DNA from 2 places in the Stenotrophomonas sp. X genome. Region 1 is predicted to be linked to the other one. Evidence: riboswitches for the same ligand, from Rfam matches in the RefSeq annotation. Region 1 holds a riboswitch; the other holds the start of a gene.
What was found. Region 1 has a riboswitch for glycine ahead of ACZ75I_RS17470 (trimeric intracellular cation channel family protein). Riboswitches for the same ligand answer to the same signal wherever they lie in the genome.
Positions count from the first base shown of each region.

Region 1 (15,126 bases):
GGCATGGCGGGCAGGAAGATCAGGACAGCGCGGACTGCCCGATGCGCTGGCTGCTGCGGCGCAGGCGCCAGCCCATCAGGATGGCAGCGGCGGTCAGGCCGACGATCAGGCCGATCCACATGCCCTGCGGGCCCATGCCCAGCCCCAGGCCGAGCCCGGCGCCGAGCGGCATGCCCAGGCCCCAGTACGCGAACATGGCGATGAACATCGGCACGCGGGTGTCCTTCAGCCCGCGCAGCGCGCCCGCCGACAGCACCTGGATGCCGTCCGGGAACTGGAAGGTGGCCGCGTACAGCAGCAGGGTCGAGGCCAGGCCGGCCACTGCCAGGTCGTTGGTGTACACACCGACGATGGCATCGTGGCCGAACAGCAGCACCGCCGCTGACAACGTCTGCGTGCCCATGATGATCGCGTAGCCGGCCCAGGCCGCACGCCGCACGCCGAAGCCGTCACCACGGCCGACCGCATGGCCGACGCGCACGGTGGTGGCCTCGGCCACGCCCATCGGGATCATGAAGCACAGCTGCGCGACGTTGATCGCGATCTGGTGTGCCGCCGCTTCATTGGCGCCCAGGCGGCCGATCAGCAAGGCGGTGACGATGAACAGGCCACCTTCCATCAACACGGTGATGCCGATCGGCAGGCCGGTACGCAGCAGCTCCCAGATCGCCTTCCAGCGCGGTCCCTCGAAGTGCGAGAACAGCTGCAGATGGGCGAAGCGCTTGGTCCGCCACAGATACAGGGCGAATGCGGTCGCCTGCAGCCACATCATCACCGCCGAAGCGATGCCCAGGCCCTCGGCCCCCAACTCCGGGAAGCCGAGCTTGCCATTGGCCAGCACGTAGCCCATCGGTGCCAGCACCAGCAGGCCACCGAAGCCGAGCAGCATGGTCGGCAGCGTCCAGTGCATGCCCTCGCTGAGATAACGCATGCAGAAGTACAGGGTCAGCGCCGGGCCACCCCAGCGCACCGCATGCAGGAACGCGGTCGCCCCCGGCACGATGTCCGGCGCGATGCCGAAGGCCGGCAGCAGCGGCGGCACCACGGTGAGGAAGGTGAACATGATCAGCCCCAGCCCCAGCGCCAGCCACAGTGCCTGGCGGAACAGCGGGCCGATCTCGCGCTCGCGGCCGGCGCCGTGCAGCTGCGACACCGAGGCGGTGAGCGAGATCAGGGTGCCGATCGGAATCAGCATCGGCAGCCACAACAGCGCCGTACCGATGGTGACTGCGGCAAGGGTCGCCGTAGCGTGGTGGCCGGCAATCACGTTGTCGACGAAGGAGATCAGACCGGTGGACACATGGCCCAGCACGAGCGGCAGGGCGAGCAGACCGGTGGCGCCGACTTCCTTGCTGAAGCGCGGCGTGGAGGTTGCAGTAGACATAAGGTGCTTGACGCGAACTGCGGTTGCGCGCGAAGGGCACAGGCACCGGGTTGCGGGCGCTCATCTTACGCGGGCGGCGCCTGCATTCCCATGACATGGCGTGAATGCTGGGTTTCAGCCGCCCCACACAAAAAAGGGACGGAGGGGATTAAGTCGTATCAGGCCAGTCAGTGCCGGATGCGACTTAATCCCCTCCGTCCCCTTTTCTACTGGCCGGCCTGGCGCTTCAGCCAGCTGTCGCGCTCGGCGGCGGGCACGGCGAGGAAGGCGCTGCGCACCGTGTCGCGCTCCTGCGGCGGTGTGCGCTGCGCGACCAGGGCCAGCTGGGCCAGCTGCGCCGGGTTGAGCTGGCGCAGCACGGCCAGAGCGGTCTCGCGTTGCTCCGGTGGCACGAATCCGAACAGTCCGTGCAGCTTGGGGAATTCAAGGCCCAGCTGCGGGCCCAGCCGCCATCCGGCGCGGAACGCCTGATCCTGCGCCTGGAATTGCTGCCGCATGCGCTGCTGTTGATCGGCCGGCAGCGAATTGAAGCGCGCAGCCGCCTGACGGATGCGCTCGCGCTCTGCTTCCGGCAATGCGCGCCAGGCGGCGTAGTCGGCACGGCGCTGTCTCTGCTGCTGCGTATCCAGCTGGGCGAATTCGGCAGGTGCTGTTGCAGCGGCCGACGCCGGCGTGGCCGGCGAACTGCCCGGAACTAGTGGCGGCAACGGCACGCTCAACGGCTGCGGTGCGGCGGACAGCGACAGCGGCAGGGCCAGCAGCAGGCTGGCGAGCACGGACTTATTCATCGGCGGCAGCAGTTTCCAGCGTGGCACTGGCCGGCTCCGGCCGGCTCGGCTTGGCTTGCGATTCATCCACCGGCAGCGGGCCGCCCGCGGCAGTCCACGCGTACAGGTCGGCATCGGCGACCAGCGGGTAGTCGCGGTCTGCCAGCATCGCTGCGTCATCATTGGCTTGCGCCTGGCCCGCGTCCGGTGTGGCGTCGACCTTGCTCGGTGGCAGGGCTTCCACGGTCACCGGACCGGCTTCGCCCACCACGCCCTCCGGCAAGGGTGCATCGCTGCCGAACGAATGTCCCTGCAGGTAGCGCCAACCCAGCGCCGCGGCCAGCAGCACCGCCACGGTCGCCAGCAGGATCAGCGGACCGCGCCAGCGCGGCTTGGCACTCGCCCGACGGCGCTTGGCGATGGCGGTGGCCCGCTCGTCGCGCTGAGGGGCGCGCCAGCTGGACGTGGGCGCCTCGTTGTGGGCGGCGGGTGCGGCCGGCTGCTGGAGCTGCTGCAGGCGCGTGGCCGGCAGTTCACGGATACGCGCCTGCACCTGCTCGGCCAGCTGGCGCCAGGCTGCGGCGTCTGGCTGGCCATGGGCATCCCGCGGGCACGCGTCAGCCAGCAGGTGCTGGTATCCGGCCTCGTCCTGGTCGAGCACGCGCATGGCGATGCCCTCGTCCAGGCTGCCGCCCACCCGCAGCAGCAGCGCCAGTCGTGGAAGTGGCGGCATCGCGCCCAACGCGGCCAACGACGGCGCCCACTGCCCGCCCGCCGGCTCGCGCAGCGCCTGGCGCTGGCCCAGCAGGGTCCAGAAGCGGGTCGGCCATTGCGCCATCGGCAGGTCGCTGGCGACCGCCGCAAACGCGCGCATCACTGCCACCAGGGTCTGCTCGGCACGGGCGGCATCGCCGCACTGCAGTTCAGCCACCACCAGGGCGCGGCGTTCGACGCCACGCAGGAACGCCGACAGCGCGCCGGCCGCGGTCGAGGAAACAGGGGCGGGCACAGCCGTCATCGGTCACTCCAAAGGTCTGCCGGCATGATAGCTGCAGCCCATCGGCACCCGTAGGACTTGCGCCCACAGGCACTTCGTGCTGCAGGTTGTGCACAGCACCACGCTCCCCGCGCGGGAAATTGCGGCATGCAGCTGAACTCACTCTGTTTCAGCAATGTTTCACACTCAAGCTGTTGATTTTGAATGCCTTTTAAGTGTGGCGATTTTTTGACCAACCCAAGCGTGAGCTCGTCGCCATCGGCCTCCTGCGTTGCCGTCGACCGGTAACGCACAACGTTATCCACAGAACATGTGGATAAGCCTGAATCTCCAATGGACACCGATATTTAGGTGACATTTATGATTCAACGGTCGTCGCCCGGGCACGTCTGCCCCCTGCCATTCGCGCGCGCATGGCCCGTTACACTGGCCCGATGCTTTCGCCCATTCCGACCCTGCAGGTCGCCCTGCCCGTCCCCCTGCCCCGCCTGTTCGACTACCTGTCGCCGGAGGGCGATGGCCCCACGGCCGCGGTCGGCTGCCGCCTGAAGGTGCCGTTCGGCAACCGCGAGCTGGTCGGCGTGGTGGCCGGCTACGGCCAGACCGGCGACGGCCAGGGACTGCGCCAGGCGCTGGCCTGGTGCGACCGGCAGCCGCTGCTGCAGGGCGAACTCTGGCAGAGCCTGCAGTGGCTGGCGCGCTACACCCATGCGCCACTGGGCGAGGTGCTGAGCACCGCCCTGCCCGGCCCGCTGCGCCATGGCGAGGCCCTGCCCGACACCCACCACTGGGGTTGGCAGCTGACCACCGAAGGCCACGCCCAGCGCGAAAAGCTGCGCGCCGGCAGCCGTCCGCGGCAGCTGGCCGAGCTGCTGGCCGGGGCGATCGTGGATGAGGACGTGCTCGGCGAACGCATGGCCGACTGGCGCACCGCTGCACGCAGCCTGGCCAAGCGCGCGCTGGCCGAGCGCGTGGCGATGACGGTGGCACCGCAGCATGCGCAGCCGCTGCCCGGCCCCACGCTTAACCCGGACCAGGCCGGGGCGGTGGCTGCGATCAACGCTGCCGACGGCTTCCAGCCGTTCCTGCTGGACGGCGTGACCGGCAGCGGCAAGACCGAGGTCTACCTGCAGGCGATCATCCATTGCCTGGCGCAGGGCAGGCAGGCGCTGGTGCTGGTGCCGGAAATCGGCCTGACCCCGCAGACCCTGGCACGTTTCCGCGGCCGCCTCGGCATCGCCGTGCACGCCTTGCATTCGGGGTTGAACGACAACGAGCGCGCGCGCGTCTGGGCGGCCGCCTCACGTGGCGAAGCACGGGTCATCGTCGGCACCCGCTCGGCGGTGTTCACGCCATTGCCGCAGGCTGGCCTGCTGATCGTCGACGAGGAACACGACGGCAGCTACAAGCAACAGGACGGCATCCGTTACCACGCGCGCGATTTCGCCCTGGTCCGGGCCAAGGCACTGGGCATTCCGGTACTGCTCGGCAGCGCCACCCCTTCGCTGGAAACGCTGCACAACGCCTACGCAGGGCGCTACACGCACCTGCGCCTGAAGCAGCGCGCCGGCGATGCACGGCCACCGCGCGTGCGCATCCTCGATGTACGCAAGCGGCCGCTGCACGATGGCCTCTCGGCCGATGTGCTGGCCGGCATCGGCGAACACCTGCAGCGTGGCCAGCAGGTGCTCGTGTTCAAGAACCGCCGCGGCTACGCACCGGTGCTGCTGTGCCACGACTGCGGCTGGACCGCGCCGTGCCAGCGCTGCGATGCGCCGATGACCGTGCATGGCGGCGGCCGACGCCTGCAGTGCCACCACTGTGGCGCGCGCCAACCGGCGCCGTTGGCATGCCCGGCCTGCGGCAGCCTAGCGCTGCAGCCGCAGGGCATCGGCACCGAACGCCTGGAAGAACACCTCACCGCCGCCTTCGCCGATTTCCCGGTGGTGCGCATCGACCGTGGCACCACCTCACGCCGCGATGCGCTGGAACAGCAGCTGGCGAAACTGGGCGACCAGCCCGGCATCCTGGTCGGCACGCAGATCCTGGCCAAGGGCCATGACCTGCCGAAGCTGACCCTGGTGGTGGTGGTGGGCATCGACGAAGGCCTGTTCTCCGCTGACTTCCGCGCCAGTGAGAAACTCGCGCAACAGCTGATCCAGGTGGCCGGTCGCGCCGGGCGCGCACGTGACCCCGGCGAGGTCTGGCTGCAGACCCATCACCCGGGTCACCCGCTGCTGGAAACCCTGGTGAGCGGTGGCTACCACCCGTTCGCGCAGGCCGAGTTGAACCAGCGGCAAGCCGCAGGGTTCCCCCCGTTCGCGCACCTGGCGCTGATGCGCGCCGAAGCGCAGCAGGTCGAGCACGCCAATGCGTTCCTGCTGGCAGCGCGGCAGCTGCTGGGCGAGCAGAACGTGGTGGAGGCGTACGGCCCGATGCCGGCGCCGATGCCGCGGCGCGCGGGCTACCAGCGCACACAGCTGCTGCTGTCGGCGCCGCAGCGGCCACCCTTGCATGGCGTGCTCGCGCAGCTGGTGCCGCAGCTCTATGCGCTGCCGGAAGCACGCAAGGTGCGCTGGTCGCTGGATGTGGATCCAACGGACCTGTATTGATCCCGTAGAGCACTGCCGAGCATGGCTCGGCACTACCGTAGAGCCGAGCCATGCTCGGCTGCGTTTCAGTACCGGGCAGTGCTTACGTCAGCGGCGACATCACGCCGCGCTGGTAGGCCGGCCGCTCGCGCAGGCGCGCATACCAATCCGCCAGGTGCGGAAGCTCCGGTCGCTGGATCGGCAGTTCGAACCAGGCATAGACCAGCGAGCCCAGCGGGATGTCGCCCATCGCGAACTTCTCGCCCGACAGCCACGGCTGCCTGGCCAGGGTGGCGTCGGCCATCGCCAGGTAGTCACCGGCGCGCACGATGGCGGCATTGATCCGCGCTTCGTCGCGGTCGGCCGGCGCGGTGCGCATGATGCCCCAGACCAGGTCGCTGTACAGCGGCGCCATCCGCGAAGTGCTCCAGTCCATCCACTTCTCGGCCTGGGCGCGCTCCATCGGGTCTGCGGCGTATAGCGTGCCCAGCGCATAGCGCGCGCTCAGATAGCGCACGATGGCGTTCGATTCCCACAGCGGCAGGCCGTGGTCTTCGATCACCGGCACCAGGCCGTTGGGATTCATCGCCTGGTACTCCGGCGTCTGCGTGCCGCCGTGGCTGCCGCCGACCTCGATGGATTCGTACGGCAGGCCGATTTCCTCGGCACACCACAGCACCTTGCGGACGTTGCTGGAATTGCGGCGGCCCCAGATCTTCAACATGCGGGTTTCCTTTGCTGGCAATGCGAGCGGCAACGATACGCCTGATCGTTACGGGTGTGTGCGTGCCGGATGCGGGATCGGGCGCCTGCGCGCTGCCGGCCAGCGGCCGGCACTACCGGTTCTTTTTTGGCAGCGCGCGCACGTAGGACGACTTGCCATCCTTCTTCAGTTCGAACAGGCCGATCGCCGCCAGCAGGTCGCTGAGCTTGCCGTAGCCATAGTTGCGCGGATCGAACGAAGCCTGGTTGCCGATCTGGCTGCCGACCGGGCCGAGGTGCGACCAGCCATCCTCACCCTCGGCCGCGGACACCGCACGGCGCAGCATCTTCACCAGCCGGGTGTCACTGCGCATTTCCGCACCGCTCTTGCGCGGACGCGCATCGTCGTTGGCCACCGGCTCGTTCGAGGCCTGCTCGCTGGACGCCTGTTCGGCATCCGGCACGCTGGCATGGGTCTGGCCCAGTGCCTCCAGGTAGGTGAACTTCGAGCACGCATTGACGAATGGCTCGGGCGTCTTCTTCTCGCCGAAGCCATATACCTTCACGCCATCGGTCAGCAGGCGCATCACCATCGGGGTGAAGTCCGCATCGCTGGAGACGATGGCGAAGCCATCAAGGTTGCGCGCGTACAGCAGGTCCATGGCATCGATCACCATCGCCATGTCCGAAGCGTTCTTGCCCTTGCTGTAGGCGAACTGCTGGATCGGGCGGATCGCATACTCATGCAGCACCGCTTCCCACCCCTTCAGTCGCGGGCTCTTCCAGTTGCCGTAGGCACGGCGCACGTTGGCCACGCCGTAGCGGGCGACTTCCGCCAGGACCTCGTCGATCTTCGAGGCCGGCGCATTGTCGGCGTCGATCAACAGGGCGATGCGCTTTTCCGGTTCGCTCATGGGCTCCTCACGGGCCGTTGCCTGAACCCGAGTATCGCCGATCCGGGCCGGCGCTGACGTGACAGGTGGCCGCCGTGCGAAGATGCCAGGCGCTTCCCCCGATGCCCCCACTGGAGTGAGTCGATGAGTCGCGAACGCGTTCCCCACCTGGTCGTTGTCGGCGGCGGTTTTGCCGGTCTCTGGGCCACCCGTGCCCTGGCCCGCGAGCGCATACGCATCACCCTGGTCGATCGCCGCAACCATCACCTGTTCCAGCCGCTGTTGTACCAGGTGGCCACCGCCGGCCTGTCCGCGCCGGATATCGCCGCACCGCTGCGCCACATCCTCGGCCACCAGCGCAATGTGGAAGTCCGCCTCGGCGAAGTGGTGGCCATCGACAAGCAGGCGCGGCAGATCCGCATGGCCGATGGCAGCACGCTGGACTACGACAGCCTGCTGCTGGCCACCGGCGCCACCCACGCCTACTTCGGCAACGATCAGTGGGCCGATGATGCGCCCGGCCTGAAGACGCTGGACGATGCCATCGCGCTGCGCCGCAAGCTGCTGCTGGCGTTCGAACGCGCCGAGGCCGAACCGGACCCGGCGAAGAAGGCGGCGTGGCTGAGTTTCGCCATCGTCGGTGGTGGTCCCACCGGCGTCGAACTGGCCGGCACCCTGGCCGAGATCGCGCGCCACACGCTGCGCAACGAATTCCGCCACATCGACCCGGCCAGCGCCAGGGTGCGGCTGGTCGAGGCTGGGCCGCGCGTGCTGTCCTCGTTCCCGGATGTGCTTTCGCTGAAGGCGCGCCGCCAACTTGAAAAACTGGGCGTGGAAGTGCTGACCGGAACCCCGGTGAGCGACATCGACAGCCAGGGCTTCAAGCTCGGCGAACAGTTCATACCGGCGCGCACCGTGGTCTGGGCCGCCGGCGTGGCCGCTTCACCGCTGGCGCGCACGCTGGACGTGCCACTGGACCGCGCCGGACGCGTGCCGGTGCAACCGGACCTGACCCTGCCCGATCACCCGGAGCTGTTCGTGGCCGGCGACCTGGCCGCATTGAGCCAGGCCGACGGCAAGCCGGTTCCCGGTGTGGCACCGGCCGCCAAGCAGATGGGCAAGTACGTGGCCGAGGTGATCCGCGCACGGCTGCACGGCAAGCCCGAGCCCGGTCCGTTCAAGTACGCCGACTACGGCAACCTGGCCACCATCGGCCGCATGGCCGCGATCGTGCACCTGGGCCGACTGCAGCTGTCGGGCGTGCTGGCGTGGTGGTTCTGGCTGGCCGCGCACGTGTTCTTCCTGATCGGCTTCCGCAACCGCATCGTGGTGCTGCTGAACTGGGCGGTCGCGTACTGGAGCTACCAGCGCAGTGCGCGCATCATCTTCGGTGATGACCGGGATGACCGGCGGCCGAGGCGGTAGGACTGCACGCAACGGGGTCGGATCCCTTTCCGCAGGAAAGGGCTCTGACCTCGTCAACACTCTCCACGCATGGCGTGGATCTACTGGTTCATCGCGCCACCGGACACCCGCCGTTTCGACCAGGTCCGGCAGAAGTCCTCCTTCCTCGCGGTGTCGGCAATCTGCGCAGTACTCCAATGCCGGGTGATCCAGATCGTCAATGCGGTACTGCTGAGCTGCCAGCGCAGCATGCCGCGCTGCGGTTGCCGCCACAGGTGGCGCCGGGCAATCCAGAAGGCCTCCCGCTCCACTTCAGGCACCTTCTTCATCGCGTCGTTGTCGAAGAACTGGGCGGTGAAGCGCCAGGGGTTCATCGGCTGATACCCCGCCCGTGGCTCGCTACTGCACGCAGCCACACCACTGGGCGCACGGTCGACTGGCTTCGGCCGACCGCCTGCCAATGCCAGCCCGAGCAGGTACAGCAGGCCAGGCAGCAGCGCGATGCCGGCAACCAGGACGACGACGGAGATCCATGCTTTGCCGGCGGCACGCATCGCTCACTGCGCCTTCGGTTTCGGGTACCACAACGCGTTGACGATGACCCAGCGCTGGTCGAAGCACCCCATGTGGAAGTAGTCGACGAACCACGGGGTCTCCAGCCGCACCGAGGCCGCGTTGCCGGTCACGTCCAGCACCGTGCAGCGACGATCCCATTGATCCTTCGGGGTCTTCAACGCGCCCTGCTTCGTCAACGAGACCAGTTCTTCCTTCGACATCCGGCGCAGGCCCAGCCGTTCGTCGGGTGTATCGCCGAGCACAGCGCGCTTGGCCAGGTCCGGGTGCAGGGAACGGGCGACGCGCTGTGGGTCCGCCTCCAGCTGGCCATCGACGTAGTCATGGCAGGTGGCTTCGATGGCCGCGAGGGTGGCCGGGTCGGCGGCAGGGCTCGTTGCGGCGGAAAGAGCGAACAGCAGGGCGATCGTCGACATCCGGGTCTCCAGCTCTGGGCGCGGGGCGATCATCGCATGGGCCGGGTAGCCCATCCACGCACGGCGTGGATCTACTGTAGAGCCGAGCCCATGCTCGGCTTCACCATCAGGCAGCAGCAACAACAGCCGAGCGTGGGCTCGGCTCTACAGAAGCGCAGGATCCAACGCCTGCAGCCAGGCCAGCTTGCGTTCGCGGGGCTGCTGCTTGAGTTGCCACTCGGCGCGTGAGGCGGCGGCCCGGTCCGGGTATTCGCGCACGGCCAGCACGCGCAGCGGTGGCCGGGCCCGGGTGTAGCGCGCGCCCTTGCCGGCCTGGTGGGCGGCGAAACGCGCGTCCACGTCGGTGCTGATGCCGGCGTAATAGCTGCCATCGCGGCATTCGAGCAGGTACAGAAACCACGGGCGGGCGGAAGGGGCCATGCCTGGATTATGCCGTGCTGCACTGCAGCGGATATACTGGCGCCCGAATGCAGGAGAGAGGCGCCGCGCTGGCGCCCGCCGAAGGCGCAGGCTCCCATGATCGCTCAGGCCGGTGGGCTGGAATCCCACCAACCATGCATTCGACTCGCCGAGCTGGAGAGAGGTCACCGGGCATGCCCGGGACGATCCGCCGAAGGGGCACGCGGCCAACGCCGCTGAACTCTCAGGCAAAAGGACAGCGGGAGCGGCACCGGTCATCGTCATCCCGTCATTGCGCAGGCAGTGGCGGTAGTCGCGCATGGCCGGCCCCACCGCGCCCGGAGCCTGTTCCATGCTGCTGTCCATCATCTACCTGATTGCCATTTCCGCCGAAGCCATGACCGGTGCACTGTCTGCCGGCCGTCGCCGCATGGACCTGTTCGGTGTGGTCATGATCGCCTGTGTCACTGCCCTCGGTGGTGGATCACTGCGCGACATCCTGCTCGGCCACTATCCGCTGGGCTGGGTGAAGCATCCCGAGTACCTGGGGTTCACCGTATGCGCGGCGCTGATCGCCACTTGGGTTGCACGCTGGATGCACCACTTCCGCCGCACCTTCCTGGTACTCGACGGACTGGGCCTGATCGCCTTCACCCTGATCGGCTGCTCGATCGCGCGCGAAGCCGGCCATGCGATGCCGATCGTGCTGATCGCCGGCATGCTGACCGGGGCGTTCGGCGGCGTGCTGCGCGACATCCTCTGCAACGAGGTGCCGCTGATCTTCCAGAAGGAGCTGTACGCGATCATCGCGCTGCTGACCGGCGCGGCGTATCTGTTGCTGCTGCACTGGGGCGTGGCCGACGCCACCGCGATCCTGTGCTGCCTCGGCGGCGGCTTCGCGCTGCGCCTGCTGGCGATCCACTACCGCTGGGAAATGCCGAAGTTCGTGTACCACGACGAAGTGCATTGAGGTTCGCGTTCGCCTGGGGTTCCATGCTGGGCGCGGATCGACTGCACCACCCCGGCGATGTACCTGGCGCTGTCGCTCATGCGCAGCGCCAGGCGCATCGCCGGTGCAGATGGGCCGGTCTCCAACTCCGGCCGGCCCTGATCGCGGCCGCACCCCCGCAGGCGCTGGCCGCCATCCACACACGTGCCGCCATCAGGCGGCTTCATTCACGCCGCTTCGGACACCTTCACTTCACGACGGGCACGCACGGCCGCAGCCAGTCGCTCCAGCACGGTCACGGTGGTGTCCCAGTCGATGCAGCCATCGGTGATGCTCTGCCCGTAGACCAGCGGCTGGCCTTCCACCAGTTCCTGGCGGCCCCCGACCAGATGGCTCTCGATCATCACGCCCACGATGCGCTGTTCGCCGTCTTCCATCTGAGCGGCGATGTCGTCGATCACCTTCGGCTGGTTCTCGGGGTTCTTCAGGCTGTTGGCATGGCTGGCATCGATCATCAGGCGCGCCGGCAGCTTGGCCTTGGCCAGCACCTGGCAGGCCTCAGCCACGCTGCCAGCGTCGTAGTTCGGTTGCTTGCCACCGCGCAGGATCACATGGCAATCCGGGTTGCCGGTGGTCGACACGATGGCAGTGCCACCCTGCTTGGTGACCGACAGGAAATGATGCGGGTTGGATGCCGCACCCACCGCGTCGGCGGCGATCTTCACGTTGCCATCGGTGCCGTTCTTGAAGCCGACGGGGCACGACAGCCCCGAAGCCAGCTCGCGATGCACCTGGCTTTCGGTGGTGCGTGCGCCGATCGCGCCCCATGCCACCAGGTCGGCGATGTACTGCGGCGAGATCACATCGAGGAATTCAACACCGGCCGGCAGGCCGAGCTTGTTGATGTCGCGCAGGAGGCCACGGGCGATGCGCAGGCCCTTGTCGATCCTGAAGCTGCCGTCCAGGTCCGGGTCGTTGATCAGGCCCTTCCAGCCCACCGTGGTGCGCGGCTTCTCGAAGTACACGCGCATGACGATTTCCAGCTCGCCAGCCAGCGCGTCGCGCAGCGGCTTCAGGCGCTGGGCGTACTCGATGGCGGCGTTGGGGTCATGGATCGAGCACGGGCCCACCACCACCGCCAGGCGGTCGTCACGGCCGTGCAGGATCTGGTGCAGGGCCGCGCGCGAGGCGCTGACGGTGTCGGAAGCCTCATCGTCACAGGGCAGCATCGCCAGCAGCTGGGCGGGCGGTGTCAGCGGTTCGATGGTGCGGATACGCAGGTCGTCGGTGTGCGGGGGCATTGCAGGAGATCTCCGGAACGTTGGGGGTCCCCAGCGTGGCGGCATGAAAAAAGCCGCCAGGTTCGCTGGCGGCTTTCGGGAATGCGTCTGAAGCTTTCTTCAGGGTGAGCGCAGTCCTTCCTCCGCCAGTGGCTTCGGAAAGTAATACCAGTAAAAGCGGGTGGCGGCTGCGTTCATGGGATCTATTGATAGCACAGCTTTTGCGCAGTGCAAAATGTTTCATCCGCAACTGGGCGCGCGGTTCAGTGATGCGCCTGACCGCGCAGCCCACGCGGTGGCCGCCGTGCAAGGTCGCTCATCTGCCATGCACTTCCACGTCCAGCAGCAGGCCTTCGTGGATGTCGGCCCAGCGCTCCAGCACGCGGTCCAGCTCCTGCCGGGCCTCGTCCAGCTGCTCGGGATTGAGCAGGGAACGGGTGGTGTAGAGATCGGACACCAGCCGGCGCAGTACCGCTTCCGGGATGGCCACCGAGGGCCCTTCCATCTGCGGCAGCTGCAGTGCCGGCGTATCGCCCTGTGGGCCGTACAGCGTTACCTGGAGCGTGCTCTGCATGATCAACTTCCCTGCGGATGGACATGGGCAATGTCCTGTTTACCGCGTCCGGGTGACAGGCGCATGTGCCATGCGCCTCCGGAGGCGCTGCTACAAGGCGGGCAGAGCGGTGTAGAGCTCGATGAGGGTGTAGGACATGGAAGGCCTTCCTTGAGGTTGATGAGATTGCCGGCCTGCAGCCGGTACTACCGCAACGAGCGCATGGCGCGTTTGCGGATGTAGGCGTTGGCATCGCCCGGGTGCTGCTGTTGCCACCGCGCGCACAGCTCACGCAGCCACTGCGGTTGAGTCTTGCCGGCATCGTTGAGCCAGTTCCCGACCGAGTCCTGCACGTAGCGCTCCGGGTCGTTGGCCATTGCTTCCAGCATCGGCAACGCGAGTTCTGGATGCTGCTTGAACAGCGCGATATGCGTGGACCACACGCCTCGTGGGCGCAGCGCTTCGCAGGCGAAGCGGCGCAGGTAAGGCGATGCTTCCTGCGTCCACACCTGCAGGTACTCAAGCGCCTGCAACGGTGCGGCAACGATGTCGCTGCGCAGCGCCAGCCATGCCCATTCGCGCACGCCGAAGTGCGGGTCGTCAGCCAGCGGACGCATCGCCCGCAGCTTGGCCGGCAGCGCCGCGCCGGCATCGCCGCCAATCAGGTAGCAGGCCCAGCCACGCACGGTGTCTGATGCGTGTGCCTGCCAGTGCGCGGGATCACCCTGCCCGGCTTCGTGCAGCAACCGCGCCGCCAGCGCCATGCGCTGGGTGATGCCCTTGCCGGAGGCATCGCGCATACGTTGCAGCGCTTCCGGCTCGAGCACAGGTGCCACCGCCTGCAACAGCGCGGCGAAATCCACTGCCAGGCATTCGGCCAGATGCGTGGCAGCGGCACTACCGCTGTTGAGTGCACGCAGCCGTTCCGCGGGAATGGGCGTGCTCATGCGGCGGCTTCCCGCCCGGTGTCCGTGCGCTGCCAGACCTTGTGCAGCAGTTGTGACAGCTGCTGCCGTTCATCAGCATCCAGGCCGTTGAACAGGCCGCTGATCCATTGAGTGTGCCGCTCGAACAGCGACTCGGCCAAACGCTTGCCCGGTGCGGTCAACACGATCTGCAGACGACGGCCATCCTCGTCATCGCTGCGACGCTGCAGCAGGCCTTCGCGCTGCAGGCCATCGAGCAGGCCGCTGATGGTGGCCCGGGTCACGCCAGCGCGCTCGGCCAGCGCGTGCGGCGCCAGTGCGCCGCCGGCCCCGTGCAGCAGGAACAGCACGATGAAGCGACCCTCGCTGAGCCCGTGCGGTGCCAACCGTGTAGCGCAGTCGCGATCGATCGACGAGGACAGCGAGAGCAGCTGGAAGCACAGGCGCAGCTGCGCGATGTTGGCGTGGCCGCGCCGCTGCGCTTCCTCCAGCAACGCCTGATGCTTGGCTTCGATCATCCTTTCCTCACTGAATGATTAGGCGCCTAATCATATGGAGGAGTGGCCAGTGGAAGCAAATCGGAGTTGACTCAGGAAGTGCGTCCCAGCAGCAGCCGCGCGATCAGCCCCCCGCCCTCCCGGTGCAACAGCTGAAGTTCGCCCGCGTGGCGCTTCGCCACGTTGGCAGCCACGGCCAGTCCAAGTCCGGCGCCCCCGGTGGCGCGGCTACGCGAGCCCTCGCTGCGCTGGAACGGTTGCAGCAGGCGTGCGCGATCGATCTCGGCGATGCCAGGGCCGCGGTCCATCACGTCCAGCTGCACTCCATCCCCCGCCATGGCGACCCACAGCTCCACGGCGCCCGCGTAGCGCTCGGCGTTGTCGATGAGGTTGTCGACCGCGCGCCGGAGCAGCAGCGCATCGCCATGCCACGGCAACGTATCCGGGCCCTGAAGGGAAATGTCGACCCCGCGCAGCAGCGCCGCCTGCACGCAGTCCTCCAGCAGCGCTGAAAGATCCAGCATCCGCATCTGCAACGGCTGCAGCTCACCGCGTGCGTAGTCGAGCACCTGCTCGATCATCGTATCCATGCGCTCGATGTCTGCCACCATCCTGGCGGCCTGTGGCGCGGGAGCGAACTCCGCGCGCAGGCGCAGGCCGGTCAAGGGCGTGCGCAGGTCATGCGCCACGGCCGCCAGCATATGCGTCATGTCCCGTGCCTGGGCGCGCAGACGTTCGCGACCGGTGCTGATCGCTGTGGCCAGTACCTGCACTTCGCGTGGACCGTCATCAGGC
Region 1 is NZ_CM146756.1:3,792,032-3,807,157, forward strand. It holds gene ACZ75I_RS17420 (MATE family efflux transporter) at 20-1,384, opposite strand; gene ACZ75I_RS17425 (DUF3106 domain-containing protein) at 1,591-2,172, opposite strand; gene ACZ75I_RS17430 (hypothetical protein) at 2,165-3,169, opposite strand; gene ACZ75I_RS17435 (primosomal protein N') at 3,583-5,760, shown strand; gene ACZ75I_RS17440 (glutathione S-transferase family protein) at 5,843-6,463, opposite strand; gene ACZ75I_RS17445 (NYN domain-containing protein) at 6,576-7,355, opposite strand; gene ACZ75I_RS17450 (NAD(P)/FAD-dependent oxidoreductase) at 7,479-8,759, shown strand; gene ACZ75I_RS17455 (hypothetical protein) at 8,840-9,292, opposite strand; gene ACZ75I_RS17460 (nuclear transport factor 2 family protein) at 9,296-9,727, opposite strand; gene ACZ75I_RS17465 (GIY-YIG nuclease family protein) at 9,872-10,147, opposite strand; glycine riboswitch at 10,188-10,277, shown strand; glycine riboswitch at 10,291-10,394, shown strand; gene ACZ75I_RS17470 (trimeric intracellular cation channel family protein) at 10,479-11,096, shown strand; gene ACZ75I_RS17475 (3-deoxy-7-phosphoheptulonate synthase) at 11,303-12,376, opposite strand; gene ACZ75I_RS17480 (hypothetical protein) at 12,672-12,929, opposite strand; gene ACZ75I_RS17485 (DNA alkylation repair protein) at 13,115-13,855, opposite strand; gene ACZ75I_RS17490 (MarR family winged helix-turn-helix transcriptional regulator) at 13,852-14,352, opposite strand; gene ACZ75I_RS17495 (sensor histidine kinase) at 14,424-15,126, opposite strand, start outside.

Region 2 (15,126 bases), 670 kb from region 1:
CACGTCGATGCTGCGCGATGCATTGGCCAGGACTCCGACGCGCACGTTGCGGCAACGCGCCGCGGCGACCCTGCGGGTCGACGTGCGTGCATTGCTGCCGGCAATCCAGGTGCCGACGCTGTGCCTGCACGCGTGCCACGACCGCCTGCTGTGGCCGCCCAGCTTGGCCGAGCTGCAGGCCCTGTTGCCCGATGCCCGCCATGTGTCGTTGGAGGGGCCACATCTGCTGCTGCAGGCACGTGCCGACGCAGCTGCAGCCGAAGTGGCCGCGTGGATGAGGACGTTGCCGCGTTGAACGATGCGCTCAACTGCGGGCGCGGGTACGTGCCGCTTTCCTGGCCGCCACCTTGCGCACGGTCTTCTTCGCCGCACGGGTCTTGGCCGCCTTCTTCGCTGCAGCACTGCGCGAGGCGGCTGTACCGGCCTTCTTGACCGCTGTCTTCTTTGCGGCCTTCTTGGTGGCGGTCTTACGAGCCGGTGCCTTCTTTGCCGCCGCCTTCTTCGCAGGCGCCTTCTTCGCGGCCGTCGCCTTGGGCGTGGCCTTCTTTGCGGCCGACTTCCTGGCAGGCGCCTTGCTGGCCGCCTTCTTCGTGCCCTTGCGTGCGCTGCCGCTACGCTTGCCGCCACCGTCCTGCTTGTTCACGGTGGCCCAGGCGATGCGTTCGGCGGTGCTTTCGCTGGCACCGCGCTCGCGCTCGCTTTCCTCGATGTGCTCGGCCTGGCGCTTCTGTTTGTCGGTATATGCGGATTTGTCACCACGGGGCATGACGGTTCTCCTGTTGTAGTAGTCAGGCCAGCAGGCGCAGCTTGGGTTCACGCGCCCACTGGCGGGTGGCGGCCGCCGTCAGGAAGGCCTTGGCGTCTTCCGCTTCGACGATGCCGGCATCGTTTCCGACGCGCGCCGCCTTCAGCAGCGCCTGGCCGCCTGCGTCGCTGGCGATGGCCTTCAGGTGCGCCCACGCCTGGCTGACGAACTCGATGGCTGCACTCTCTTTCGACAAGGCCTTCGCGGCTTCTGGGCTGAGCACCACGGCGACCGCATCGAACACAGCCGATGGGGTGCCCGCCAGTTGCCCATCCGCCGCCTGCATCGCGCCATCGCTCAGCGTGGCGCCGCCTACTTTGGGCGCGACCAGCTTCACGTCTGCACCCGCCTTCCGGGCCGCTTTGCTCAGGCTGGCCATCACGCGCGCGTCGGAGCCCTCATCAAACAGGATGCCGATGCTGCGTCCTTGCAGGGTGGGCTTGTTGCGCCCGATCACGCGCACCTCGGGAGCGGCAGGCATGTCCTGCGCCGGCGTGGCGGTCGGCGCGGGGTCGGGCAGTGCAGGCAGCGCGAGCCCATCGGCTACGCGCTGCGCCAGTGATTCGTCGATGTTGCGCAGGTGGCTGACGGTACGCACCCGCACCTTGAGTGTTTCCACCTTGGACAATTCGAACACGAGTGCCGATGCCAGATGCGCCTGTTCCGGCTTCTCAAGGCTACGGAAGAACATGCGGGCCTGGCTGTAGTGGTCGCCGAAGCTCTCCGCGCGGGTGCGGCCCTTGCGGCCATCGTCGGCGCTGGCATGGCTGCGGAAACCTGCGGGCGTCTCGCGCGGCGAGTCCTCCTGCAGCGAGCTGGGATCATAGGCGACGCGGCCCTTGGGCACCTGCATCTGCATGTGGCCGTCGCGCTGGTGATTGGCGAACGGGCACTTCGGGGCATTCACCGGGATCTGATGGAAGTTCGGGCCGCCAAGCCGCAGCAGCTGGGTGTCCAGGTAGGAGAACAGGCGGCCCTGCAGCAGTGGATCGTTGCTGAAGTCGATGCCCGGCGGCACGTTGGCCGGACAGAACGCCACCTGCTCGGTCTCGGCGAAGAAGTTGTCGGGCCAGCGGTCCAGCACCATGCGCCCGATCACCTGCAGCGGTACCAGCGATTCGGGAATGATCTTGGTCGGGTCCAGGTGATCGAACGGGAACGCGTCGGCTTCTTCTTCGGTGAACAGCTGCACCGCCAGTTCCCACTCGGGGAAATCACCGCGCTGGATGGCCTCGAACAGGTCGCGGCGATGGAAGTCATTGTCAGCCGATTGCAGTTTCAAGGCTTCGTCCCAGACCGTTGACTGGATGCCCAGCTTTGGCCGCCAATGGAACTTGACGAACGTCGACTCGCCCGCCTCGTTCAGCAGGCGGAAGCTGTGCACCCCGAAGCCTTCGATCATGCGCAGCGAACGCGGAATGGCGCGGTCGCTCATCGCCCACATGATCATGTGCATCGACTCGGGCATCAGCGAAATGAAGTCCCAGAAGGTGTCGTGGGCCGAAGCCGCCTGCGGGAACGCACGGTCTGGTTCCATCTTCACCGCATGCACCAGGTCCGGGAATTTCATGGCGTCCTGGATGAAGAACACCGGGATGTTGTTGCCGACCAGATCCCAGTTGCCTTCCTTGGTATAGAACTTGACCGCGAAGCCGCGCACGTCGCGCGGAGTGTCCACCGACCCTGCGCCGCCGGCCACGGTCGAGAAGCGGGTGAACACGGGCGTCTTCACGCCTACCTCGGTCAGGATGCGCGCCCGGGTGTGGGCGGCCAGAGACCGGGTCAACTCGAAGTAGCCATGTGCCGCGCTGCCACGTGCGTGCACGATGCGCTCGGGAATGCGTTCGTGATCGAAGTGGGTGATCTTCTCGCGAAGGATGAAGTCTTCCAGCAGCGTGGGTCCTCGAGGTCCCTGCCGCAGGGAGTTCTGGTTGTCTGCCACCGGGATGCCCTGATCGGTGGTCATCGCCGGGTGGCTGCCGCCGGCGCGCGGGTGCAGTTCATCGCCGTTGCCGCGGGGGTGGTTTTCGGTTGCGCGCTTGCCGGTCGGCTTGCTGGCGGCCATGGGGGAGGCTCCGGATCATCAAGGGAACCACGACACTGGAACCGAACCCGTTAAACCCAGGTCCGGCAAAGGTGAACGTACGGGCAAAAGCAGGCTCGGGTATGCTTGCCCCATGCGAGTCGAGCCCGCCGACATCGAAGCCCTGTTCGACGCCATCCCGGACGTGCTGTTCTTCATCAAGGACCGCCAGGGGCGGTACACCCACGTCAACCAGACCATGCTGCGACGGCTGGGCCTGCGCGCGCGCAAGGACGTGATCGGGCGCACAGCGGCCGAGATCTACCCGACCGGCCTCAGCGCGGACTATGTCGACCAGGACGCCCGCGTGCTGTCCGGCGAGGTGATCGAGAACCTGATGGAGCTGCACCTGTTCGCCAACCGCGAACCGGGCTGGTGCCTGACCTGCAAGCGCCCTTTGCTGGTCGATGGCGCCATCGAGGGCCTGATCGGCATTTCCCGCGACCTGGGCCAGAAGGACAGCCTGGGCGCCCAGTACGAGCAGCTGCGGCTGGCGCTGGCCCACCTCAACGCGCACTACGCCGAGAACGTGCGCATGCAGACCCTGCTGGACATCACCGGCTTCTCACTGTCCAAGCTGGAGCGCAGTTTCCGCAAAGTGTTCCAGATGACCCCGCAGCAGGTGCTGACCCGGCTGCGGATCCAGATGGCCATGCACCTGTTGCATGGCGACGACAGCATTGCCTGCATCGGCCAGGCCTGCGGTTTCAGCGACCAGAGCGCCTTCACCCGCAAGTTCAAGGCTGAAACCGGTTTCTCGCCGCGCGCCTATCGCGCCCGGATCGGCGGCAACGTCGGCGAGCCCGCACTGGCCTGAGCCCCCTGCTGCGCTGTGCCTATCCCCGCGGGCCTGGGACAGGGTAAGGTGTCGCCCCTGTAGCCCGCCGCCAGCCCCGCCGATGCCCAATTCGATTCCGACCGCTTCGCCGTCCCGCCTCGGACATTCGCTCAAGCCCCGTCAGCTGATCATGATGGGCCTGGGCAGTGCCATCGGCGCCGGCCTGTTCCTCGGCTCGGGCGTCGGTGTGCAGGCGGCCGGTCCGGCCGTTCTGGTCTCGTATCTGGTCGCTGGCGCGCTGGTGATCATCGTGATGAACGCACTGGGCGAGATGGCGGCGGCCAAACCGACCAGCGGCGCGTTCTCGGTGTACGCCGCCGATGCCATGGGCGCCACCGCTGGCGCCACGGTCGGCTGGTTGTGGTGGGTGCAGCTGGTGATCGTGATCGCCGCCGAGGCGGTCGGTGCGGCCGGGTTGCTTGCCACGGTCTGGCCGGTGGTGCCGGTGCCGATGGCTGCGTTGGCCTTCATGCTGTTCTTCACTGCGATCAACCTGCTCGGGGTGAAGAACTTCGGCGAGTTCGAATTCTGGTTCGCCATCCTGAAAGTGGCGGCGATCCTGGCCTTCATTGCCATTGGCGTGGCACTGCTGATGGGCTGGCTGCCGCAGGTGACCTCACCTGGCCTGAGCAACTTCACCGGACACGGCGGTTTCGCACCGAAGGGCCTGGCCGGGATCGGTGCGGCGCTGCTGGTTGTCGTTTTTGCCTTCGGCGGCACCGAAATCGTCGCCGTTGCGGCGGCCGAAACCGAAGATCCCGAACGCAGCATCGCCCGTGCCATCCGTACTGTGGCCTGGCGCATCCTGGTGTTCTACATCGGCTCGCTGAGCGTGATCATCGCCGTGGTGCCCTGGACCAGCGAAGCACTGAAGTCACCGTTCGCCGCCGTGCTGGACATCGCGCGCATTCCGGGCGCCGGCACCGCCATCACCCTGATCGCGGTGATCGCGCTGCTGTCGGCACTCAATGCCAACCTCTACGGCGCCTCGCGCATGATGTATTCGCTCGCGCAGCGCCGCGAAGCACCGGCCGTGCTGGGCTGGACCGATCCGCGGCAGGTGCCGGTCATCGCCGTGCTGGCCAGCGTGCTGTTCGGCTTTGCGGCCACAGTGATGGAACTGCTGTTCCCGGACCGGGTGCTGCCGGTGCTGCTGAACATCGTCGGTTCCACCTGCCTGCTGGTGTGGACGCTGTCGCTGGTTTCGCAGCTGGTGCTGCGCCGCCGCGCCGATCGCCTGGGTACCCGGCTGCCATTCCGCATGGCCGGTTTCCCGTGGCTGACCTGCTGCGCGCTGGCGATCCTGGCGTTGATCTTCGGCCTGCTGCTGAGCGAGGCGCACACCCGCCTGCAGTTCCTGTCGATGGTGGCGCTGACCGCCACCATCGCCGCCGGCAGCGCCATCGCCCGGCGCATGCGCGAGGCGTGACTGAAGCTGTAGAGCCGACCCTACGGTCGGCTGCTGTTGCCGTAGCTTCTGTAGAGCCGACCCTGTGGTCGGCTGCGGTTGCTGTAGTTTCTGTAGAGCCGACCCTGTGGTCGGCTGCTGTTCGCGTGGCCGCCAGCCGAGCGCGGGCTCGGCTCTACAGCCGGCATACATCCGCCGTGCCATCCTGATCGTGTGGGCCGCCAGCGGCCCGTCGACCAGGAGTACCGCATGCTGCGCAGCCGTCCCTTCCTGATGTTCACCGGCCAGGCCGAGGCCGCGCTGGCCCTGTACGCCGAAGCCTTTGCCGATTTCCGCCTGCTGGCCCTGGAACGCCACCCCGAGGAGGCCGGCGCCGGCGTACCCGGACAGGTCCGCCAGGCCATCTTCCTGCTCGGTGGCACCCACTACCTGTGCTTCGACAGCCTGGATGTGCACGACTTCACCTTCAGCCCGTCGATCTCGCTGTTCGTCGAGTGCTCCGGTGCCGAGCAGTTCGAGCGTGCGGCACGCGTGCTGGGCGAGGGCGGCCATTGGTTGATGCCGGTGGGTGATTACGACTTCAGCAACCGCTATGGCTGGGTGCAGGACCGCTTCGGCGTATCGTGGCAGTTGAGCCTGGGACAGATGCCGGACCCGTGATCGGGTAATTGTGGGTGTGGACCTTGGTTCACACGCCCTCATGAAAACGGCCCGCTTGCGCGGGCCGTTTTCTTTATCGATGCAGTGAGGAATCAAGCCTCGACTTCATCATCTTTGTAGGCATCGACCGGGATGCAGGCGCACATCACGTTCTTGTCACCGTACACGTTGTCGACGCGTGCCACCGGCGGCCAGTACTTGCTCTGCTTCAGGCTGGCCAGCGGGAAGGCGGCCAGTTCGCGCGGGTAGGCGTGGGTCCACTCGCTGGCGGTCACCGCGGTGGCGGTGTGCGGCGCGTTCTTCAACGGGTTGTCCTCGCGGTCCAGGCGGCCGTCTTCGATCGCGCTGATTTCCTCTCGGATCTGGATCATCGCGTTGATGAAGCGATCCAGCTCGTGCAGCGACTCGCTCTCGGTCGGTTCGACCATCAGCGTGCCCGCGACCGGGAAGCTCAGGGTCGGGGCGTGGAAGCCGAAGTCGATCAGGCGCTTGGCGACGTCCTCGGCGCCGATGCCGCTGGTCTTCTCCAGCGGGCGCACGTCCAGGATGCACTCGTGCGCCACCAGGCCGTTGCGGCCGGTGTACAGGGTCTTGAAGTGCGGAGCCAGGCGCTTGGCGATGTAGTTGGCGTTGAGCTGCGCGACCTGGGTGGCCTTGCGCAGGCCTTCGCGGCCCATCATCGCGATGTACATCCAGCTGATCGGCAGGATCGAAGCGCTGCCGAAGCTGGCCGCGCTGACCATGCCGACCGGGCCGTTGTCACCCAGCTTGCCCGGCAGGAACGGGGCCAGGTGCTCCTTGACCGCGCACGGGCCCACGCCCGGGCCACCACCGCCGTGCGGGATGCAGAAGGTCTTGTGCAGGTTGAGGTGCGAAACGTCCGAACCCCACTTGCCCGGCTTGGCCACGCCGACCAGGGCGTTCATGTTGGCGCCGTCGGTGTACACCTGGCCGCCGTGCTTGTGGATGATCTCGCAGATCTCGACCACCTCTTCCTCGAACACGCCGTGCGTGGACGGGTAGGTCATCATGATCGCGGCCAGGCGGTCGCTGTACTTCTCGGCGTTGAGGCGGATGTCCTCGACGTCGACGTTGCCGTTGGCATCGGTCTTGGTCACCACGACCTTCATGCCGCACATCTGCGCCGAGGCCGGGTTGGTGCCGTGCGCCGAGTCCGGGATCAGGCAGATGTCGCGGTGGCCTTCGCCGCGCGATCGGTGGTAGGCACGGATCGCCAGCAGGCCGGCGTACTCGCCCTGTGCGCCGGAATTCGGCTGCAGGCTGACCGCGTCGTAGCCGGTGCATTCGACCAGCATCGCTTCCAGCGTGTCGATCAGTTCCTTGTAGCCCAGCGCCTGGTCGGCCGGCACCAGCGGGTGGATCTGCGAGAACTCCGGCCAGGTCACCGGGATCATCTCGGCGGTGGCGTTGAGCTTCATGGTGCACGAGCCCAGCGGGATCATCGTGCGGTCCATCGCCAGGTCCTTGTCGGCCAGCGAACGCAGGTAGCGCAGTAGCTCGTGCTCGCTGTGGTGGGTATTGAACACGGGATGGGTCAGGAACGCGGACTGGCGCAGCAGGCCGGCCGGCAGCGCGTCGGCGGTGCTGGCGTCCAGCGCATCGACGTCGGCCTGCGCGCCGAACACGGCGGCCAGCGCGACCACGTCGGCGCGGGTGGCGGTCTCGTCCAGGCTGATGCCGACCGAGTCGCTGTCGATCGCCCGCAGGTTGTAACCGGCGGCGCGTGCCTTGGCGTGGATCTCATCGGCATGCACGCCGGTGATGTGCAGGGTGTCGAAGAAGTCGCCACCGACCTGCACGCCGGCGTTGCGCAGTGCCGCAGCCAGGATCGAGGCCAGGCGGTGGGTGCGCCGGGCGATGCGGGTCAGGCCTTCCGGACCATGGTAGACCGCATACATCGAGGCCATCACCGCCAGCAGCACCTGTGCGGTACAGATGTTCGACGTCGCCTTCTCGCGGCGGATGTGCTGCTCGCGGGTCTGCAGGGTCAGGCGGTAGGCCGGGTTGCCCTGGGCATCGATGGAGACACCGATCAGGCGGCCCGGCATCGAGCGCTTGTAGGCGTCACGGCAGGCCATGAACGCGGCGTGCGGGCCGCCGAAGCCGAACGGCACGCCGAAACGCTGGCTGTTGCCGACCACGATGTCCGCGCCCCATTCGCCCGGGGCGGCCAGCAGGGTCAGTGCCAGCAGGTCGGTGGCCACGGCCACCAGGCCGCCGCGCGCGTGCACGGCATCAACCAGCGCCTTGTAGTCGCCGACCTGGCCGAAGGTGTCCGGGTACTGCAGCAGCAGGCCGAAGGCTTCCGCTTCCAGTGCTTCGGCGGGGGTGCCGACGCGCAGCACAATGCCCATCGGTTCTGCGCGGGTACGCAGCAGTTCCAGGGTCTGCGGGTGCACGGCGTCGTGCACGAAGAAGGTGTCCGACTTCGACTTGGCCGAACGCTTGGCCAGGGTCATCGCTTCGGCGGCGGCGGTGGCTTCGTCCAGCAGCGAGGCGTTGGCGATCTCCATGCCGGTGAGGTCGGCGCACAGGGTCTGGAAGTTGATCAGCGCTTCCATGCGGCCCTGCGAGATCTCGGCCTGGTACGGGGTGTAGGCGGTGTACCAGGCCGGGTTTTCCAGGATGTTGCGCAGGATCACGTTCGGGGTGTGGGTACCGTAGTAGCCCTGGCCGATGAAGCTGCGCAGCACGGTGTTCTTGTCGGCGATCGCGCGGATCTTCGCCAGTGCCTGCACTTCGGTCATCGACTCCGGCAGCGCCAGCGGCGCCGGCGACTTGATCTTGGCCGGCACGATGGCATCGGTCATCGCATCCAGCGACGCGTGGCCGACGACGTCGAGCATCTGCGCGATCTCGGCATCGTTGGGGCCGATGTGACGCTCGACGAACGCATTGTGGTGCTCGAGCTCACGCAGGGAAGGGGTGTTCTGGGACATGGCGAAGGATCCGTCAGGAAAGGGCACACGCACGGGCACAAGCCGCCGGTCGGCGGTCTGCGGGGCGCCCCTCTGTCCTTTTGCCTGAGAGTTTGGAAGCGCGGAAAACCGCAGCTTCGTGCCCCTTCGGCGCCGGATCGAACCGGTCTCTCCAGAGTTCTGTTACGGGTGGTATCGGGCCTGAGCGATTACGGGCGTTGCGCCTTCGGCAGCGGTGTTCCGCTTCTCCCACCGTGTTGCCGGCGGATTATAGCCCGTTGCGGGCCCGCGGGCCGCCTCCCGGCACGGCCCCGCGGCTGAATGGCCGATGGCCCGGACGTGCGTTTTGTGCATCGCTGCATGGCATCGGGCGCAATCCCCACCTATGATGGCCGGATACCCGACTTCATCTGGCGCCGTCCCTGCAGAAGGGGACCGGCGCCCGCCGTGCGTGCCACGCATGGCCCTGCCGGACGCCTTTCTCATGACCGCCGTTGTTGCTCCCTCCACCCGCCGCATGGCCCTGCTGCTTGCCGGCCTGGCCATGTTCGGCCCGTTCTCGATCGACACCATCTTCCCGGCCTTCCCGCAGCTGGCCCGGCGCCTGGCGGTGGACGAGGTGGCGGTGCAGCAGACCATCAGCGTCTACCTGCTGTTCTACGGCCTGATGAGCCTGGCGCACGGTCCGCTGTCCGACGCCTGGGGCCGCAAGCGGGTGATCCTCGGTGGCCTGGTGGTGTTCGTCGGCGCCTCGGTGGGCTGCGCGCTGTCCACCGACCTGACCACGCTGCTGGCGTTCCGTGCGCTGCAGGGCCTGTCGGCGGGTGTCGGCATGATCGTCGGCCGCGCGGTGATCCGCGACCTGTACCACGGCCACGATGCCCAGCGGCTGATGAGCCAGGTGTCGATGCTGTTCGGCATCGCCCCGGCCATCGCGCCGATCATCGGTGGCTGGATCCTGCTCAGTGGCGCGGGGTGGCCGCTGATCTTCTGGTTCCTGGTGGTGTTCGGGCTGGTCCTGCTGGCGGCCACTGCACGCTACCTGCCCGAGACCCATCCCGTCGAAGCGCGCGTGCCGTTGTCGCCGCGCGCGTTGATGCGCGATTACGTGCGCATCGGTTTCAACCCTCGCTTCCTGCGCCTGGCACTGGCCGGCAGCATCGGCTTTGGTGGAATCTTCCTGTACATCTCCTCGGCGCCGGTGTTCGTGATGCAGCACCTGCACCTGGGCGAGGGCGGTTTCGCCTGGTTGTTCATCCCGACCATCGGCGGCATGACCACCGGCTCATTCCTGTCCGGGCGCATGGCCGGGCACACCACGCCCACCCGCCAGGTCTCCATTGGTTTCGGCCTGTGCGCATTGTCAGTGCTGTTGAACGTTGGCTACGTGGTGCTGTCGCCACAGTTCGTGCTGCCATGGGCGGTACTGCCGATCTTCCTGGGTGGCATGGGCATGGCGCTGATCTTCCCGATCCTGGCGCTGGCGGTGCTGGACATGTACCCGCATCAGCGCGGCCTGGCCTCGTCGCTGCAGGCCTTCGTGCAGCTGATGATCAGCACCGTGGTGGCCGGCGTGGTGTCACCACTGCTGAGCGGCAGCCCGCTGCACCTGGCACTGGGCCAGGCGGCGTTCTTCGGCGCCGGTTTCGTGTTCTGGTACTGGGAACACCAGCGCGAGCGCGCGGCGCGGGCAGCCTGCACGGGTCACTGAGCAGCGCGCAGGGGTAGGGTGGGCCGCGATGCCCGAAACACTTGCGGCAGGGAACGGCCGGACTAGGCTGGGCATTCCAGCCAGCCGGTGCGTGGGTGCACGACAGCCAGCCGACCCAATGTCGTTGCATGAGGTTTCGCCATGGCTGCGCAGCAGACCTACCGCCTGTTCGAGGTGGCGCTGAAGGAGCGCCGCGTTCTTTCCCCTTCCCTGGACCGCATGGTGTTCACCGGCGCCGACGTGGCGCGGATGAAGACCGAAGGCCCGGACCAGCGCATCAAGGTGTTCTTCCCCTTGCCCGGGCAGGACCTGCCACAGGTGCCCAGCGGCGAGGACTGGTACCCCCGCTACCGGGCGCTGCCGGACGATCAGCGCCCGCCGATGCGCACCTATACCATCCGCCAGCTGCGTGCAGAGCTGGGCGAAGTCGATGTTGATTTCGTGCTGCATGGCGAGACCGGGCCGGCCTCGCGCTGGGCCATCCACGCGCGACCGGGCGACCGCGTAGTGCTGCTGGCCCCCGATGCCGACTGTGCCGACAGCAGCGAAGGCTGGGAATGGAGGCCGCCGGCCGGCGTCGGCCAGGTGCTGCTGGTGGCCGATGAAACCGCGCTACCGGCGGTGGCTGGCATTCTTGAGGAACTGGCGGCCATGGTCGACCCACCGCGCACGCTGGCGCTGCTGGAGGTGGCGCAGGCCGGTGATGCGGTGCACCTGAAGGCGCCCTCCAGCGCCGAGCTGGTCTGGCTGCCGCGCGGGCAGGCCGCCTACGGACAGCCGTTGCTGCAGGCGGTCCAGGCGCGGTTGGCAGCGACCTCGAGCGTGGCTGCCGGCGATGCGCTGGAGGAGATCGACGTCGATACGCAGATCCTCTGGGAGCAGGCCGATACCCGTGTGGCCGGTCCGCTGTATGCCTGGGTGGCGGGTGAGGCGGGGGCGGTGATGGCGATCCGCCGCCACCTGGTGCGCGATTGCGGGCTGGACCGCCGCGCGATCACCTTCATGGGCTACTGGCGGCATGGCAAGGTGCTGGACTGACCGGACTGGATCGAGCACGCGTGAAGCAGCGCTGCGGGCGGGGTGCGCTATCCTTGCGCCCCCCTTCGCAGCGGTACCGCACCATGTCCACCAGCTCCAAGACCCGCCGCGACCAGCGCCGTCGCCAGGAAAAGCAGGCCGCCAACAAGGCCGCTGCCCAGGCCTCGCCGGTGGAGCCGCATGCCGAACTGCGCGACGCGCAGCGCACCCTGCTGGCCGGTGTCGTGCGCCGCGACGGCGAATGGGTGCTGGGTATGGACGGCCGCATCGCCGGCCACAGTGACTCCGCCGCACAGGTACTGGCGCTGATCATGCAGGCAGGTGAACTGCACGAGCGCAACGGCACGCCGGTGCGCCTGATGTACTCCGATGCGCTGCGCGACGCCGCGCATGCCGAAGCGAAAGAGAAGGGCCAGACCTTCGAGGAATTCAAGGCGGAACTGGCCGCGGCGATGGCGGCGAAGAAGGACAGCTGATCGCGCCGAATCTGTAGAGCCGAGCCGTGCTCGGCTTGCCGTGCGCAGCACGGTGGAAACGCAGCCGAGCATGGCTCGGCTCTACAACACGGAGAAGGGGCGGATCCTTGCGGATCCGCCCCTTTTCTCATTTCGCCGCCGGGGCCGCGTTGGCCTGCCAGCCACACATCTGGCCTTCATTCTGCTGCTTCAGCCACTCGTTGACCGGAGTGAAGTACTCGATCATCGGGCCGGCATCGAGCTTGTCGGTGCCGGTCAGCTCCTTCAGCGTGGCCTGCCACGGCTGGCTGGCACCCTTGCTCAGCATCGCCCAGTATTTCTGGCCGGCTTCCTTGTTGCCGTAGAAGGTGCACTCGTGCAGCGGGCCCTTGTAGCCGGCCGCATCGCACAGGCCCTTGTAGAACTGGAACTGCAGGATGCGGGCCAGGAAGTAGCGGGTGTACGGGGTGTTGCCCGGCACGTGGTACTTCGCGCCCGGATCGAAGAATTCCTCGCCACGGGTGCTGGCCGGGGCCACGCCCTGGTACTTGGCCTTCAGGTCCCACCACGCTTTGTTGTAGTTGTCGGCGGTGATCGAACCATCGAACACGCCCCAGCGCCAGCGGTCGATCATCAGCCCGAACGGCAGGAACGACACGCCCGACAGCGCCATGCGCATCTGGTTGTTGATGACCGCTTCGCGGCTCTCGGTCGGTGCATCGACCAAGCCGATCGAGCTGAGGTACTTGGGCGTCATCGCCAGCACGATGGTGTCGCCGATCGCCTCATGGAAGCCATCGTTGGCACCGCCCTGGAACAGCGGCGGCAGCGGGTTGTAGGCCAGGTCATAATAGATATGGCCCAGCTCGTGGTAGATGGTGGTGAAGTTCTCTTCGTTCGGCTTGATGCACATCTTGGTGCGCACATCGCCTTCCATGTTCATGTCCCAGGCGCTGGCGTGGCAGACCACATCGCGGTCGTCGGGCTTGATGAACTGGGTGCGTTCCCAGTACGACTGCGGCAGCGACGGCATGCCCAGCGACACATAGAAGTCCTGTGCGCGTTCGGTCATCTGCTTGGCGGTACGCAGTTCGGCTTCGCGCTGCGCCTTGTACTGGGCCGCCACGTTGGCGTCCTTGCCGGCCTTGGCCAGCGCCGCGCTCAGGTTGGTCTGGTACTGCTTTTCCAGTGCAGCGGTGATGTCCAGGCTGCCGGCACCCGGGTACGGTTCCAGCTGGTCCCACAGGTTCGACCAGTCCTGCTGCCACATGTTGCCCAGCAGGTGCGCGGCAATCAGGCCGTTGCCCACTTCGGCCTTGTCCTTGCCGTAGGTCTTGTCCAGCTTGCCGCGTGCGTAGCAGTGCAGCTGCTCGTACATCGGCTTGACCTGTTCCCAGAGGCGGTCGGTTTCCGGGCCGATCTGTTCGGGCGGCATGTCATAGCCGCTGCGCCACATCTGGCCGGCATCGGCAAAGCCCATGCCCTTGGCGCCTTCGTTCACCAGGCCGACGAACTTCTGGTAGTCGCCGCGCATGCTCTTGGTGGTGCTGTGCCAGCCCTGCCAGGCGTCGAGCTGCTTGTCATAGTCGCGGCTGCGCGCCAGCACCTGTTCCAGCTCGCCCAGCTGGCGGCAGGAGTTCGGATCATTGGCATCGGTGCAGTACTTGCCGGCACCGTAGCTGCCTTCCATGCGCGTGGCGATCTGGGTCAGCTCGGCCAGCTTGGCCGGGTCGCGCGGTGCAGGCATCGAGGACATCAGCTTCAGCAGGTGGATCGCGCGCTTGCTGTCCTCGCTCATCGGCTTGCCGTCGAACTTGGCGGCCTGTTCGATCCAGCTGTTGAGCTGGGTCAGCGAACGCTCGTTGGCCTTGGCCGCAATGCGTTCCGAATCACCGTTGATGTAGGTGGAGGACAGCCACTGCGCCGAGGTCATCTCCGGGTAAGCGGCCTTGAATTCGGCATTGATGCGGGCCACGAACTGGTCGGCGGTTTCACCGGCCGGAGCGCTGCTGCTGGCGGTATCGGTGCCTGGGGCAGCTTCCTTCTTGCAGGCGGCCAGGGCCAGCGTGGCGGCGGCGATTGCCGAGGCCAGCAGGAGATGACGGTGTTTCACGGGCGGTCCTTGGGTGGTGAACGACGGCCGAAGGCTAGTGGGCCGTCGCTGCCACCGCAAGTGGCGGAAGTCGGCAGGGCTGCGCCCTGCACCCGCAGAGGCTTTCAAGCAAGGGCAAAGGCCGAAGCAGCAGCAACAGCGGGCGATCCGTGGTTTGGCGGGGCGGTGTCGGAGTGCGGGGACGCCGCAAGTACGTCCGTGTAGGCTTGGCAGCCGCTTGCTCGTGTGCGCTTTCCTGCGCACACGGCAAGACCGGGGTTGGGCGTCCTGCCCAACCCGCCCGAGGCATGCCTCGGGCCCATGCGGCTGACACCCCGCACTCCGACACCGCCCCACCTCTGACAGATTCCGTGTGCTGTCGGTAGGTGTCGACCTTGGTCGACACATCTGTCAGATATCGAATGGGTCATCCACGCATGGCGTGGATCTACTGTGTCGACCAAGGTCGACACCCACCAGGGCAATGCGTCGTTCCGACAGATCGCGAAAATCTGTCGAAGGCGGGGTGGGTCCGGTTGCGGGGGCGTGAGCCGCATGAATGCGGCGACCGAGCTTACATGGACGTACTTGCTGCGTCCCCCGCAACCGGACCCACCCCGCCAATCCACGGAATGCCAGCTTTTGCTGTTGCTGTCGCTGTCGCTGTCGCTGTCGAGGCTACCGGCCAGCGGCCGGCACTACCGCAGGTGCAGGGCTGCAAGCCCTGCCAAACACCCCTCAACCTTCGCAGTTGGCGAACACGTCGCGATCGCGCTCGTACAGCGCCGTCTTAACCTGCATCAGGCCCAGCACCGACGGGAACAGGTTGTCGTGGTCGGTATAGGCCGCCGAACGCTTGCGCACGCACTGCAGGTCCAACCCACGGCTGCTGGCGAAGCCCGGCGAGAACCACATCGTCATCGGTACGCGGGTCTGCTCGGCCGGTGCGATCGCATACGGCACGCCATGCAGGAACAGGCCCTTCTCGCCCAGCGATTCACCATGGTCGGACAGGTAGATCATCGCCGTGTCGTAATCCTGCATGCCCTGCAGGGTAGCAATGGTCTTGCTCAGGAAATGATCGGTGTACAACACCG
Region 2 is NZ_CM146756.1:3,123,273-3,138,398, reverse strand. It holds gene ACZ75I_RS14595 (alpha/beta fold hydrolase) at 1-295, shown strand, start outside; gene ACZ75I_RS14590 (hypothetical protein) at 305-766, opposite strand; gene ACZ75I_RS14585 (catalase) at 789-2,870, opposite strand; gene ACZ75I_RS14580 (helix-turn-helix transcriptional regulator) at 2,983-3,705, shown strand; gene ACZ75I_RS14575 (amino acid permease) at 3,788-5,155, shown strand; gene ACZ75I_RS14570 (VOC family protein) at 5,384-5,794, shown strand; gene gcvP (aminomethyl-transferring glycine dehydrogenase) at 5,887-8,754, opposite strand; glycine riboswitch at 8,817-8,919, opposite strand; gene ACZ75I_RS14560 (multidrug effflux MFS transporter) at 9,218-10,444, shown strand; gene ACZ75I_RS14555 (siderophore-interacting protein) at 10,586-11,482, shown strand; gene ACZ75I_RS14550 (hypothetical protein) at 11,566-11,958, shown strand; gene ACZ75I_RS14545 (M2 family metallopeptidase) at 12,086-14,050, opposite strand; gene ACZ75I_RS14540 (phosphoethanolamine transferase) at 14,768-15,126, opposite strand, start outside.
Region 2: linked by a shared signal. The riboswitch ahead of gcvP (aminomethyl-transferring glycine dehydrogenase) and the one ahead of ACZ75I_RS17470 (trimeric intracellular cation channel family protein) in region 1 are both predicted to bind glycine.